3 regions of the Pseudomonas sp. LBUM1668 genome follow, and region 3 is predicted to be linked to each of the others. Evidence: predicted binding sites of a transcription regulator. Region 3 holds the regulator's gene; each other region holds the start of a gene.

Region 1 (4,181 bases), 610 kb from region 3:
CGTCCGGCGAGTGATCGCTGTACACCGTGTGGCCGTTGGCATCGGTGTATTTGTAGATCTGCGCGTGGGCGGGCAGAGCGATTGCCAGCAGCAGGAATAGAAAACCACGACCCATGGAATCGACCGATCAACAATGAGATTGGCTTGCAGCATAGGCCAGGGTCGGCGGTAAGCCTAACCCGGTACACATCCGGGAATTATTTGTACGCCACAATTCACTGTAGGAGTGAGCCTGCTCGCGATCGCGTAGTGTCAGCCACCATAATTCTTAACGACCCACCGCTATCGCGAGCAGGCTCACTCCTACAGGTTCTTCATCAGTCATAAAATCCGCGCAATAAAAAAGGCCTCCCGAAGGAGGCCTCTTTTTGTCACGCCGCGTAGCGCGGCGCTACCGGATCAGCAGCTGTAGTACAGCTCATATTCCAGTGGGTGTACGAAGGTGCGGACCTTGATTTCTTCTTCGGATTTCAGCGCGATGTAAGCGTCGATGAAGTCGTCGGAGAACACGCCGCCCTTGGTCAGGAACGCACGGCCCTTGTCCAGCTCTTCCAGGGCTTCTTTCAGGCTGCCGCAAACTTGTGGGATCTCTTTCGCCTCTTCAGGCGGCAGGTCGTACAGGTTTTTGTCGGCAGCATCGCCTGGGTGGATCTTGTTCTGGATACCGTCCAGGCCGGCCATCAGCAGTGCTGCGAAAGCCAGGTACGGGTTGGCAGCCGGGTCCGGGAAACGTGCTTCGATACGACGGCCTTTAGGGCTGTTGACGTAAGGAATACGGATCGAGGCGGAACGGTTGCGAGCCGAGTAGGCCAGCATTACCGGCGCTTCGAAGCCTGGCACCAGACGCTTGTAGGAGTTGGTGGCCGGGTTGGTGAAGCCGTTCAGTGCCTTACCGTGCTTGATGATACCGCCGATGAAGTACAGAGCGGTTTCGGACAGGCCGGCATAGCCTTCGCCAGCGAAGGTGTTCTTGCCATCTTTGGAGATGGACATGTGTACGTGCATACCCGAACCGTTGTCGCCGTACAGCGGCTTCGGCATGAAGGTAGCGGTGCGGCCGTAAGCGTCGGCAACGTTGTGTACAACGTATTTCAGAGTCTGAACTTCGTCAGCTTTCTTCACCAGGGTGTTGAACTTGACACCGATTTCGTTCTGACCGGCAGTCGCCACTTCGTGGTGGTGAACTTCAACGGTCTGGCCCATTTCTTCCAGTGCGTTGCACATGGCAGTACGGATTTCGTGGTCGTGGTCGAACGGCGGAACCGGGAAGTAGCCGCCTTTGACGCCTGGACGGTGACCCTTGTTGCCGCCTTCGATGTCCTGGTCGGACATCCACGAACCTTGTTCGGAGTAGATCTTGAACATCGAGCCGGAGATGTCCGACTTGAATTTCACTTCGTCGAAGATGAAGAATTCTGGCTCTGGGCCGGCGAAGACGGTGTCACCGATACCGGTGGTCTTCAGGTATTCCTCGGCGCGGTGAGCAATGGCGCGCGGGTCGCGATCGTAACCTTGCATGGTCGACGGTTCGATGATGTCGCACACCAGGATCAGGGTGGCGTCTTCGGTGAACGGGTCGAGCACGGCAGTTTCGTCGTCCGGCAGCAGGATCATGTCGGAGGCTTCGATGCCTTTCCAGCCAGCGATGGAGGAACCGTCGAACATCTTGCCGACTTCGAAGAAGTCGTCTTCCAGCGCATCGCGAGCCGGCATGGTCACGTGGTGCTGAGTGCCTTTGGTGTCCGTGAAGCGCAGATCAATCCACTTGACGTCATGATCTTTGATGAGTTGAACCGACTTCGACATAGTGTCCTCCGGGTGAATTAGGGCGGGTAGTGGATGCCCTTAATAGTGGTGATGCCGGCGCGAATACTCTGCCAAGGCAACCTGCCTCACAAGGGAGCAAATTGCATGCCAGTGCCCCAGCATGGGTTTTTTGCCCCAAATTCACGCTTATTAAAGTGCAAAGCGCCCTGATGCAGAAATTATCGCCCTCTAATGTAGCGTCTTAATCTCAAAATGACCCGTTTTGGTGCGTTCGAAACCTTCTGCATATTAACTGGTTAAACCTTGAGCAATTTCCGCTATAATCCGCGCCCCCCTTTTTCGGCTGGCCCTGCGCGCGCTGTTTTCATGAAACTAATCGTAAAAGTCTTCCCCGAGATCACCATCAAGAGTCGACCTGTCCGGACGAAATTTATCCGCCAGTTGGCCAAAAACATCCGCGCCGTGCTCCGCGATCTGGACCCGGCTGTGGTGGTGAACGGTGTGTGGGACAACCTCGAGCTGGAAACCCGCGTTACCGACGCCAAAGCCCTGAAAGAGATGGGCGAACGCCTGATGTGCATGCCGGGCATCGCGCACTTTTTGCAGATCGACGAGTACCCGCTGGGCGACTTCGACGACATCACCGAAAAGTGCAAGGAACACTACGGCGCGGCCTTGGCCGGGAAGATTTTCTCGGTGCGCTGCAAGCGTGCGGGCAAGCACGCGTTCAGCTCGATGGACGTCGAAAAATACGTCGGCAGCAAGTTGCGTCGTGAGTGCGGCGCCGCCGGAATCGACCTGAAAAAGCCGGAAATCGAAGTCCGTATCGAAGTTCGCGACAAACGGTTGTTTGTCATTCACAGCCAGCACAACGGCATCGGCGGTTACCCGCTCGGCGCTTTGGAGCAGACGCTGGTATTGATGTCCGGCGGCTTTGACTCCACCGTTGCGGCCTACCAGATCATGCGCCGCGGCCTGATGGCGCACTTCTGCTTCTTCAATCTGGGCGGTCGTGCCCACGAATTGGGCGTGATGGAAGTCGCGCACTTCATCTGGAAGAAGTACGGCAGCTCGCAACGCGTGCTATTTGTCAGTGTGCCGTTCGAAGAAGTGTTGGGCGAAATTCTCGGCAAAGTCGATAACAGTCATATGGGCGTCGTATTGAAGCGTATGATGTTGCGCGCGTCCTCTGTCATCGCCGACCGCCTGAGCATCGATGCGCTGGTTACCGGCGAAGCGATCTCCCAGGTATCGAGCCAGACGCTGCCGAACCTGTCGGTGATCGACTGCGTGACCGACAAGCTGGTCCTGCGCCCGCTGATCGTCGCGCACAAACAGGACATCATCGACACGGCCAACGAAATCGGCACTGCCGATTTTGCCCGGCACATGCCGGAGTACTGCGGGGTCATCTCGGTCAATCCGAAGACCGCCGCCAAGCGTGGCCGCGTTGAACACGAAGAGAAAGAATTCGACATGGCGGTGCTCGAGCGTGCGCTCGCCAACGCCAAACTGGTCGCCATTGATCGAGTGATCGATGAATTGGGCCAGGATTTGCAAATTGAAGAAGTCGGCGAAGCACTGGCCGGTCAGATCGTCATCGACATCCGTCACCCGGATGCCGCTGAAGACGAACCGCTGGAGCTTGCCGGCATAGAGGTACAGACGATGCCGTTCTATGCAGTGAACGCACGTTTCAAGGAACTGGACCCTACTCGCCAGTACCTGCTGTATTGCGACAAAGGCGTGATGAGTCGCCTGCATGCCCACCATTTGCTCAGTGAGGGGCATGCCAATGTGCGCGTTTATCGACCGAGCTAAGTGCCCGGGGCTGTTTGCCTGTGGCCTGCGTCACCGGCCCCCCGACACCGCCGTCAAGCTGTAACGGCCATGCCGGACACTACTGCTAATCGCTGCCAAGACTTGTCAGCAAACCGAATCCTCTGATCGAGATACACAAGTGATCGAAAATCTACGCAACATCGCCATCATTGCCCACGTTGACCATGGTAAAACCACCCTGGTAGACAAACTCCTGCGTCAATCCGGCACTCTGGAGCGCAACGAGCTCAACGACGAGCGCGTGATGGACTCCAACGACCAGGAAAAAGAGCGCGGTATTACCATTCTGGCGAAAAACACCGCCATCAACTGGAACGGCTACCACATCAACATCGTGGACACCCCTGGCCACGCCGACTTCGGCGGCGAAGTTGAACGTGTAATGTCGATGGTTGACTCCGTTCTGCTGCTGGTTGACGCTCAAGACGGCCCTATGCCGCAAACCCGTTTCGTGACCAAGAAGGCTTTCGAAGCCGGCCTGCGTCCGATCGTGGTCATCAACAAGGTTGACCGTCCAGGCGCGCGTCCGGACTGGGTTCTGGACCAGATCTTCGACCTGTTCGACAACCTCG
Region 2 (4,181 bases), 2.6 Mb from region 3:
AGATCGAGCCGTTATTGCTCATGGTGAAGAAACCCGAGCCGTTGATGCCCATGTCCAACACGTTGCCGGTGTTGCTGATGTCACCCTGGGTGAACTGCTGCGAAACGTTGGCCAGGCGCACACCGTTACCGATGACCTTGCTGCCGGTGCCCAGTTTGGTCGCCGAGTAGACGTCTTCAAACTCTGCACGGGAAGATTTGAAACCGGCAGTCGCGACGTTGGCGATGTTGTTGCCGGTCACGTCCAGTTGTTTGTTGGCTGCATAGAGACCGCTAAGGCCGATATTGAAAGACATATTCCACTCCTTTGTGCCGGTTAGTCGGCTCTATATACCAATGGTTTGTACTTTGGACAGGGCGACGCTGCCCTTGCCGGCCAGGTTGAGCATCAGCTCGCCGCCGGTCTGGCTGATCGTCACGCTGTTGACGGTGGCCGGCAGGTAAGTTGCCAGGTCCGTCGCGGCGCCGTTGATCGGTGCGTTGGCCTTGAAGGTGTAAGTACCGACGGGCACCACGGTGCCGCTGGTGTCCTTGCCATCCCACGTGAAACTGGCGGCGCCAGCGGCGCGGCTACCCAGGTCGATGGTGCGAACCGTTTTGCCGTCCTTGTCGGTGATCGTCACGGTGCCTTCCGCGATGGACGATGGCACGGTTACCGAACCAGTCATGCCTTTGGTCGGGTCGTCGAGCTGTGCGGTATTGGTCTGCACAATCACGTTGCGGCCAACCAGAGACGACGCCTGCAACGCTTGCGACGAGTTGTAGTTGCCGGCCAGCCCGCTAACGGTGCTGTTGAGCGTGGTAATGCCTTCCAGGCTGCTGAACTGCGCCAACTGCGCAACGAATGCGCTGTTGTCCTGCGGATCGAGCGGGTTCTGGTTTTTCAGCTGGGTGACCAGCAGCTGCAGGAACGCATCCTTGCCCAGGGCTTGACCGCCGGTGGCGCTGTTGGTGGCCGAAGCAATGCCACCAGTGGTCGAACTGGTGCTCTTCGAAGAGTTCGCCAGGATGTCGTTCATGCTGAGGCCGCTGGTGGTATCGGTAACGCTCATGACAGTCGCCCCTTATTACTGACCGAGGGTCAGTACCTTCTGCATCATGGTTTTGGCGGTGTTCATCATTTCGGCGTTGGTCTGGAAGGACCGGCTCGCGGAGATCATGTCAGCCATCTCTTCCACCACGTTGACGTTCGGGTAGTAGACGTAGCCCTTGCCATCGGCAGCCGGATGGTTCGGCTCGTAGCGCGCTTCGAGGTTGCTCTGGTCTTCGACCACGCCGAGCACCTGCACACCTTGACCAGCAGCGTCCTGGTTCTGGAACAGCGAGTTGCTGCCGCCGCTCTGGCCGCCCTGGAACATGGTGGCGAATACCGGGTGACGGGCACGGTAGGTCTGGTCGATGCTCGACGAGACGGTTTCGGCGTTGGCGATGTTCGATGCCACGGTGTTCAGACGCGTGGTTTGTGCGCTCATGCCGCTGCCGGCAATGTTGAAAACGCTGGACAGGGACATGGATTACTCTCCGCGCAGGGCTGAAACCAGCCCTTTGAATTTGCTGTTGAGCAGGGTGAAGCTGGCCTGGAAGCCCACGGCGTTTTCCGCGTAGTTGGACTGCTCAATCTGGGCGTCAACAGTGTTCTGGTCGATCGACGGTTGCATCGGCGTGCGATACAGCAACGATTCGTCACCATTGCCCAAACCTTCAGCTTCGATGTGACGGCTGTTGGTCATGTTCAGGGCGAAGTGGCCACCGCTTTTGGTTTTCTCGGTCTGTGCTTCCAGCACTTTGGAGAAGTCCAGATCCCGAGCCTTGTAGTTCGGGGTATCGGCGTTGGTGATGTTATTGGCCAGCACTTCAGCGCGCTGGGCGCGGAAGCCCAGAGCCTTTTCGTGAATGCCGAGCGCTTTATCGAAGCTGATGCTCATGTCGGGAACCTTCAGGTGACCGGTTTTTCGTAACTGAGCTTTAGCAAGTGGCGTGCCAATGCAAGAAACACCCGTAAACCGGGGCCTTGTGGGCTATCGGCAATGCGGCAATGCCAGAAAAGCGGCAACCGCTTTCCGCCAGATGCCGCTTTTCTGCCGCTTGCCCCTGCCTTTACCGAATACCCCGGAACTGGTCTCAATCTGTAGGAGCTGCCGAAGGCTGCGATCTTTTGACTTTGTTTTTTAGAAACAAGATCAAAAGATCGCAGCCTTCGGCAGCTCCTACAGGGAATTGGCGCCTGGGAGATTATTCGGCACAAAAAAACGGGAGCCCCTGAGGACTCCCGTTCTTGTGACGCCGATGTCAGTTACTTCGCCTGGTAAATGATCCCCGGGCTGCACTGAACCATCTGGTAATGGTCCGGCAAACCGTTCAGCGCTTCGGAAGCACCGAGGAACAGATAACCGCCCGGCTTCAACGTGCTGTGGATGCGCAACAGAATGTCTTTCTTCACTTCAGCCGAGAAGTAGATCAACACGTTGCGGCAGAACACGATGTCGAACTTGCCCAGCGCTGCATAGCTGTCGAGCAAGTTGAACGAGCGGAATTCCACCCGGTTCTTGATCGGCGCCTTGACGGCCCAGCGACCCGGCCCTTTCGGGTCGAAGTAACGTTGCAAGCGATCAGGCGACAAGCCACGACCGATTGCCAGGCTGTCGTACTCGCCGGTCTTGCAGTTGTTCAACATGAGACCAGACAGATCCGTGGCAACGATCTGCACGCCCATCTTCAACTGGCCGAGATTGCTGCGCTCGAACTCGTCGATCGACATCGACAGCGAGTACGGTTCCTGACCCGAGGAACACGCCGCCGACCAGATCCGCAGACGCTGGTTGGGAGCGGCCTTGATGGCTTCGGGCAGCACCTTGTTCTTCAAGACTTCAAACGGATAGGTGTCACGAAACCACAGGGTTTCGTTGGTCGTCATGGCATCGACCACCTGCTCGCGCAAACCGCTGCGCGGCTGGGTCTGGATGCGCTGAACCAGCTCACCCAGGGACTTGATGCCTTGCACTTCCATCAGTTTGTTGAGACGGCTCGAGACCAGGTATTGCTTGTTTTCACCGAGCAAAATGCCACAGGCTTTTTCCAGGAACACCCGGAACTGTTCGAAATCCAAATTACCCGTAGACAATGATGCCGCCTCTTAAATCGTGTTGACCGCCAGGGGCAGAAGGCCCCTAGCTGATATCTGCTGCTTTGATCCGGTCGACTACCCGGGATGCCAGGTCATCAGGACGGAATTTGGCCAGAAAGTCATCGGCACCGACTTTCTTGACCATCGCCTGATTGAACACTCCCGACAACGAAGTATGCAGGATGATATGAAGCTTTTGCATGCGTGGGTCGCTGCGGATTTCCGCCGTCAGGGTGTACCCGTCCATCTCCGGCATCTCGATGTCGGAGATCATCATCAGGAACTCTTCTTCCGGCTTCTTGCCCTCGTCGACCAGCTTGCGCAGGTAATCCAGCGCCTGCTTGCCGTCGTTCAACGCCACGACTTCCACGCCAACCGTCTGCAGACACCGCGAGACCTGCTTGCGTGCCACCGACGAGTCATCGACTGTCAGCACCCGCAGCGACAACGCTTTGGTCTGGGTCTCGACATCGACCACGCCGACCGAAATCGCTTCCGGCGTCGGTGCGACTTCCGCCAGCACTTTCTCGACGTCGATGATTTCGACTAACTGATTGTCCACCCGAGTCACAGCGGTCAGATAATGATCGCGACCCGTGCCCTTGGGCGGCGGATGAATCTCTTCCCAGTTCATGTTGACGATGCGCTCCACCGAGCGGACCAGGAAACCCTGGGTCTTGGTGTTGTACTCCGTGATGATCACGAACGGGTTGTTCTTGTCTTTCAACGCACCTGAGCCGGTCGCCATTGCCAGATCAAGGATCGGAATGGTCGCCCCCCGAATACTTGCCACCCCGCACACGACAGGACTGGACTTGGGCATCAACGTCAGCGACGGGCATTGCAGCACTTCCCGAACCTTGAACACGTTGATCCCGTAGAGTTGCTGACCGTCAAGACGGAACAACAACAGCTCCAGGCGATTCTGCCCTACCAGTTGCGTGCGCTGGTTCACCGAATCCATTACACCAGCCATGCCAGACTCCTAAACCAACGCCAAGTGTTGTTGCGACGCACATTCATTGCTAAACGGCACGGCGCTTGCTTTTTAACTCGTA
Region 3 (4,181 bases):
GTACAAGGCTTCATTGCTTGAAGCGCTGCGCAGTTTATCGCGCACATCCTTGCGATCCAGCATGCTGGCGATCTGGCGGAGCAACTCCAGATGCGCATCGGTGGCAGCTTCGGGGACCAGCAGTACAAACAGCAGGTCAACCGGCGCACCATCAATGGCGTCGAAATCGATAGGGGCTTCAAGGTGCATCAGGGCACTGATCGGCGACTGGCAACCCTTGAGGCGACAGTGAGGAATGGCGATGCCGTTGCCAAAACCGGTAGAACCGAGTTTTTCACGGGCAATCAGAGCCTCGAAGACATCTTGCATCTCCAGATCCGGCACTTCACGGGCGATCAGGTTGGCAATCTGTTCGAGGGCTTTCTTTTTACTGCCGCCCGGCACGTTCACGAGGGAACGGCCGGGGGTCAGGATACTTTCAAGTCGGATCATGGGGTAGGGGGTTATCGACCGGTCGCGCCCTGGAGCAGGCTCTGGGTCTTTTCCTTATGCTTTTTGAGTTGTTTGTCCAGCTTGTCGGTCAAGGCGTCGATCGCGGCATACATATCGGTATGTTCTGCGTTGGCGACCACTTCACTGCCGGGTATATGCAAGGTGGCTTCGATTTTCTGCTTAAGCTTTTCGACGCACATCGTGACTTGCACGTTGGTGATCTTGTCGAAATGGCGCTCTAATCGTTGAAGTTTCTCATTGATGTAGTCGCGCAGAGGTTCGGTCACTTCCAGTTGGTGTCCACTGATGTTGACTTGCATACAGCTTCTCCTTCGTTGCCAGTGCATAAAGCGGCAGGCCGAAAAGCCTGCCACTGGAACGCTGTAACGTGGCTTACATCAACCGCTTGCGTTCGCTCGAAGGCGCGATCCCGAGGGATTCGCGGTACTTGGCGACGGTGCGGCGAGCCACCTGAATGCCTTGTGCCTCCAGTAAACCAGCGATCTTGCTGTCACTCAACGGCTTTTTCTGATTTTCCGCGGCAACCAGTTTTTTGATGATCGCGCGGATCGCCGTGGACGAGCATTCGCCGCCCTCGGAGGTGCTGACGTGGCTGGAGAAAAAGTATTTCAGTTCATAAATACCGCGTGGGGTATGCATGAATTTCTGCGTGGTCACCCGGGAAATGGTCGACTCGTGCATGCCAACCGCCTCGGCGATGTCATGCAACACCAGCGGCTTCATGGCTTCGTCGCCATATTCCAGAAAGCCGCGCTGATGCTCGACGATCTGGGTGGCCACTTTCATCAGGGTTTCGTTGCGGCTTTGCAGGCTCTTGATGAACCAGCGGGCTTCCTGCAACTGATTGCGCATGAACGTATTGTCGGCGCTGGTATCGGCGCGACGCACAAAGCCTGCGTACTGAGCGTTGACGCGCAGACGAGGTACCGACTCCTGATTCAGCTCGACCAGCCAGCGTTCATTGTCCTTGCGCACAATGACGTCCGGAACGACGTATTCGGCTTCCGTCGATTCGATCTGCGAGCCCGGCCGTGGATTGAGGCTCTGTACCAGTTCGATAACCTGGCGCAGCTCATCCTCCTTGAGCTTCATGCGGCGCATCAACTGGCTGTAATCGCGGCTGCCGAGCAAGTCGATGTAATCGCTGACCAGACGTTTCGCTTCAGCCAGCCAAGGCGTCTTGGCCGATAGCTGGCGCAATTGCAGCAGCAGGCATTCGCTGAGATTGCGCGCGCCGATGCCGGCGGGTTCAAACTGCTGGATGCGGTGCAGAACAGCTTCGATCTCGTCCAGTTCGATGTCCAGTTCCGGATCAAACGCTTCGAGAATCTCGTCGAGGGTTTCGTCCAGGTAGCCCTGATTGTTGATGCAATCGATCAGGGTCACGGCGATCAGTCGATCGGTGTCGGACATCGGTGCGAGATTCAGTTGCCAAAGCAGATGGCTTTGCAGGCTTTCGCCCACTGAAGTGCGCGTGGTGAAGTCCCACTCGTCATCATCGCTGCTCGGCAGGCTGCTGGCGCTGGTCTGGTAGACGTCTTCCCAGGCAGTGTCGACCGGTAGTTCGTTGGGGATGCGCTCGCTCCAGTCGCCTTCCTCGAGGTTATCCACCGTCGGGGCGGTTTCCTGATAGGAGGGTTCCTGGATATCGGTGTTGGGCTTCTGTTCGGCGTTGTCAGCCAGGGGGTCGGTGTTGTCGAAGTCTTCGCCTTCTTCCTGGCGTTCGAGCATCGGATTGGATTCCAGGGCCTCCTGAATTTCCTGTTGCAGGTCCAGGGTCGACAATTGGAGCAGACGGATAGCCTGTTGCAGCTGCGGTGTCATCGTCAGCTGCTGGCCCATTCTCAAGACTAGCGATGGTTTCATGGCAGGGGCTTAACACCTTATTCGCCGGCGCGATGCGCCATCCACTACAGGGCGCCGAAGCGCCAAACTTAAGCAAATTATATGCCTGAAACTGAAGTGTTTGCCTAGAGCGCTGTAACAATTAAAGCGTATTAAATTCTGCTTGAACCGATACAGCGCCCGGGCGGCTCACCGGGCACCTTTACGCTTACAGGCGGAACTCGTGGCCCAGATACACTTCCTTGACCAGGTCGTTGGCCAGGATGGTAGCGGAGTCACCTTCGGCGATCAGCTGACCGTCGTTGACGATGTAAGCGGTTTCGCAGATATCCAGCGTCTCGCGCACGTTGTGGTCGGTGATCAGAACACCGATGCCCTTGGCTTTGAGATGGTGGATGATTTGCTTGATGTCGCCGACCGAAATCGGATCGACACCGGCGAACGGTTCGTCGAGCAGGATGAATTTCGGCGCAGTCGCCAGCGCGCGGGCGATTTCCACCCGGCGGCGTTCACCACCGGACAGGCTCATGCCGAGGTTGTCGCGGATGTGGCTGATGTGGAATTCCTGCAGCAGGCTTTCCAGCTCCTTGCGACGACCGGCCTTGTCGAGTTCCTGACGGGTCTCGAGGATGGCCATGATGTTGTCGGCTACCGACAGTTTGCGGAAGATCGACGCTTCTTGCGGCAGATAGCCGATACCGGCCTTTGCACGACCGTGCATTGGCTGGTGGCTGACGTCCAGATCATCGATCAGCACACGGCCCTGATCAGCCTGAACCAGGCCGACGATCATGTAGAAGCACGTGGTCTTGCCGGCACCGTTGGGGCCGAGCAGGCCGACGATCTGACCGCTGTCGATCGACAGGCTGACGTCACGCACGACCTGGCGGCTTTTATAGGCCTTGGCCAGGTGCTGAGCTTTCAGAGTTGCCATTACTGGTTTTTCTCTTCGGTTTTCTTCTTCGGCTGGATCACCATGTCGATGCGCGGACGCGATTCGGTGACTTTGCTGCCGGTAGCGCGACCGGCGCTGGCCAGTTTCTTCACGGTGTCGTAGACGATTTTCTCGCCCTGGGTGGTGTTGTTGTCTTTATCGACAACCTTGGCCTTATCGATCAGGACGACGCGATTTTGCGCGGCGTGGTACTGAATCGTCACGCCCCAGCCCTGAACTGGCTTGGTGTCGCCGGCAGTCTGCAGTTGTTCGAAGTAGGCGAGGTTGCCGACCGACGTCACAACGTCGATATCACCGGTCGAGGTGCGGGTGATGGTCACGGTGTTGCCTTTGACGATCATCGAGCCCTGAGTGATGATCACGTCACCTTTATAGGTAGCTACGCCGTTCTTGTCGTCCAGCTGGGCATCGTCGGCCTGAATGCGGATTGGCTGCTCTTGATCGTTCGGCAGAGCCCAGGCGCTCACGCTTCCCAGTGCTGCGCCCAGACTGAGCAAAATAGGGAGGGTTTTAACGAGCCTCATACTGTCCTCTTACGTTCGATTGCAGGTGTATCCTGCTTTCCTTCAGGTACGCTTTCATTCCTACGCCAGTCGATACACCGCCAGCGCCCTCGATTCTAACGGGTTGCTCGGTCTGCGCATATTCCCGCTGCGGGAACACTGTCATGCGAGTGGAAGTGATCAGCGTGTCACGTTTCTTTTCATCGGTGCGCTTGATGCGTACCGAATCGATCAATTCGACTTCGGTGCCGCCCGAATTCACTTCGCCGCGTTCGCTGGTCACGTGCCACGGGAAATCCGTTCCGCGGTACATGTTCAGGTCGGGCTTGGTGACCAGCGTGATGTCGGTCGCCTTGACGTGCTCGGCCTTGTCGGACGTCATTTCATACTGCACTTTGCCGTCCGGCAGGTATTGCACGGTATGC

What was found. The regulator sigma-54, encoded in region 3, starts transcription at its own class of promoters, with help from an activator protein. The targets are predictions, from matches to a motif close to ANTGGCATNNANNTTGCTNT.
Region 1: the regulator sigma-54 is predicted to act here: its motif matches at 1,900-1,919, upstream of glnA (glutamate--ammonia ligase).
Region 2: the regulator sigma-54 is predicted to act here: its motif matches at 1,965-1,984, upstream of flgB (flagellar basal body rod protein FlgB).

Annotation. Positions count from the first base shown of each region.
Region 1 is NZ_CP166787.1:351,938-356,118, forward strand. It holds gene ACA061_RS01605 (DUF4124 domain-containing protein) at 1-115, opposite strand, end outside; gene glnA (glutamate--ammonia ligase) at 400-1,806, opposite strand; gene thiI (tRNA uracil 4-sulfurtransferase ThiI) at 2,134-3,588, shown strand; gene typA (translational GTPase TypA) at 3,728-4,181, shown strand, end outside.
Region 2 is NZ_CP166787.1:4,395,504-4,399,684, forward strand. It holds gene flgE (flagellar hook protein FlgE) at 1-295, opposite strand, end outside; gene flgD (flagellar hook assembly protein FlgD) at 326-1,051, opposite strand; gene flgC (flagellar basal body rod protein FlgC) at 1,067-1,510, opposite strand; gene flgB (flagellar basal body rod protein FlgB) at 1,514-1,924, opposite strand; gene cheR (protein-glutamate O-methyltransferase CheR) at 2,293-3,120, opposite strand; gene ACA061_RS19835 (chemotaxis protein CheV) at 3,167-4,099, opposite strand; gene flgA (flagellar basal body P-ring formation chaperone FlgA) at 4,181-4,181, shown strand, end outside.
Region 3 is NZ_CP166787.1:961,487-965,667, forward strand. It holds gene ptsN (PTS IIA-like nitrogen regulatory protein PtsN) at 1-432, opposite strand, end outside; gene hpf (ribosome hibernation-promoting factor, HPF/YfiA family) at 444-752, opposite strand; gene ACA061_RS04165 (RNA polymerase factor sigma-54) at 826-2,319, opposite strand; gene lptB (LPS export ABC transporter ATP-binding protein) at 2,507-3,232, opposite strand; gene lptA (lipopolysaccharide transport periplasmic protein LptA) at 3,232-3,777, opposite strand; gene lptC (LPS export ABC transporter periplasmic protein LptC) at 3,764-4,181, opposite strand, start outside.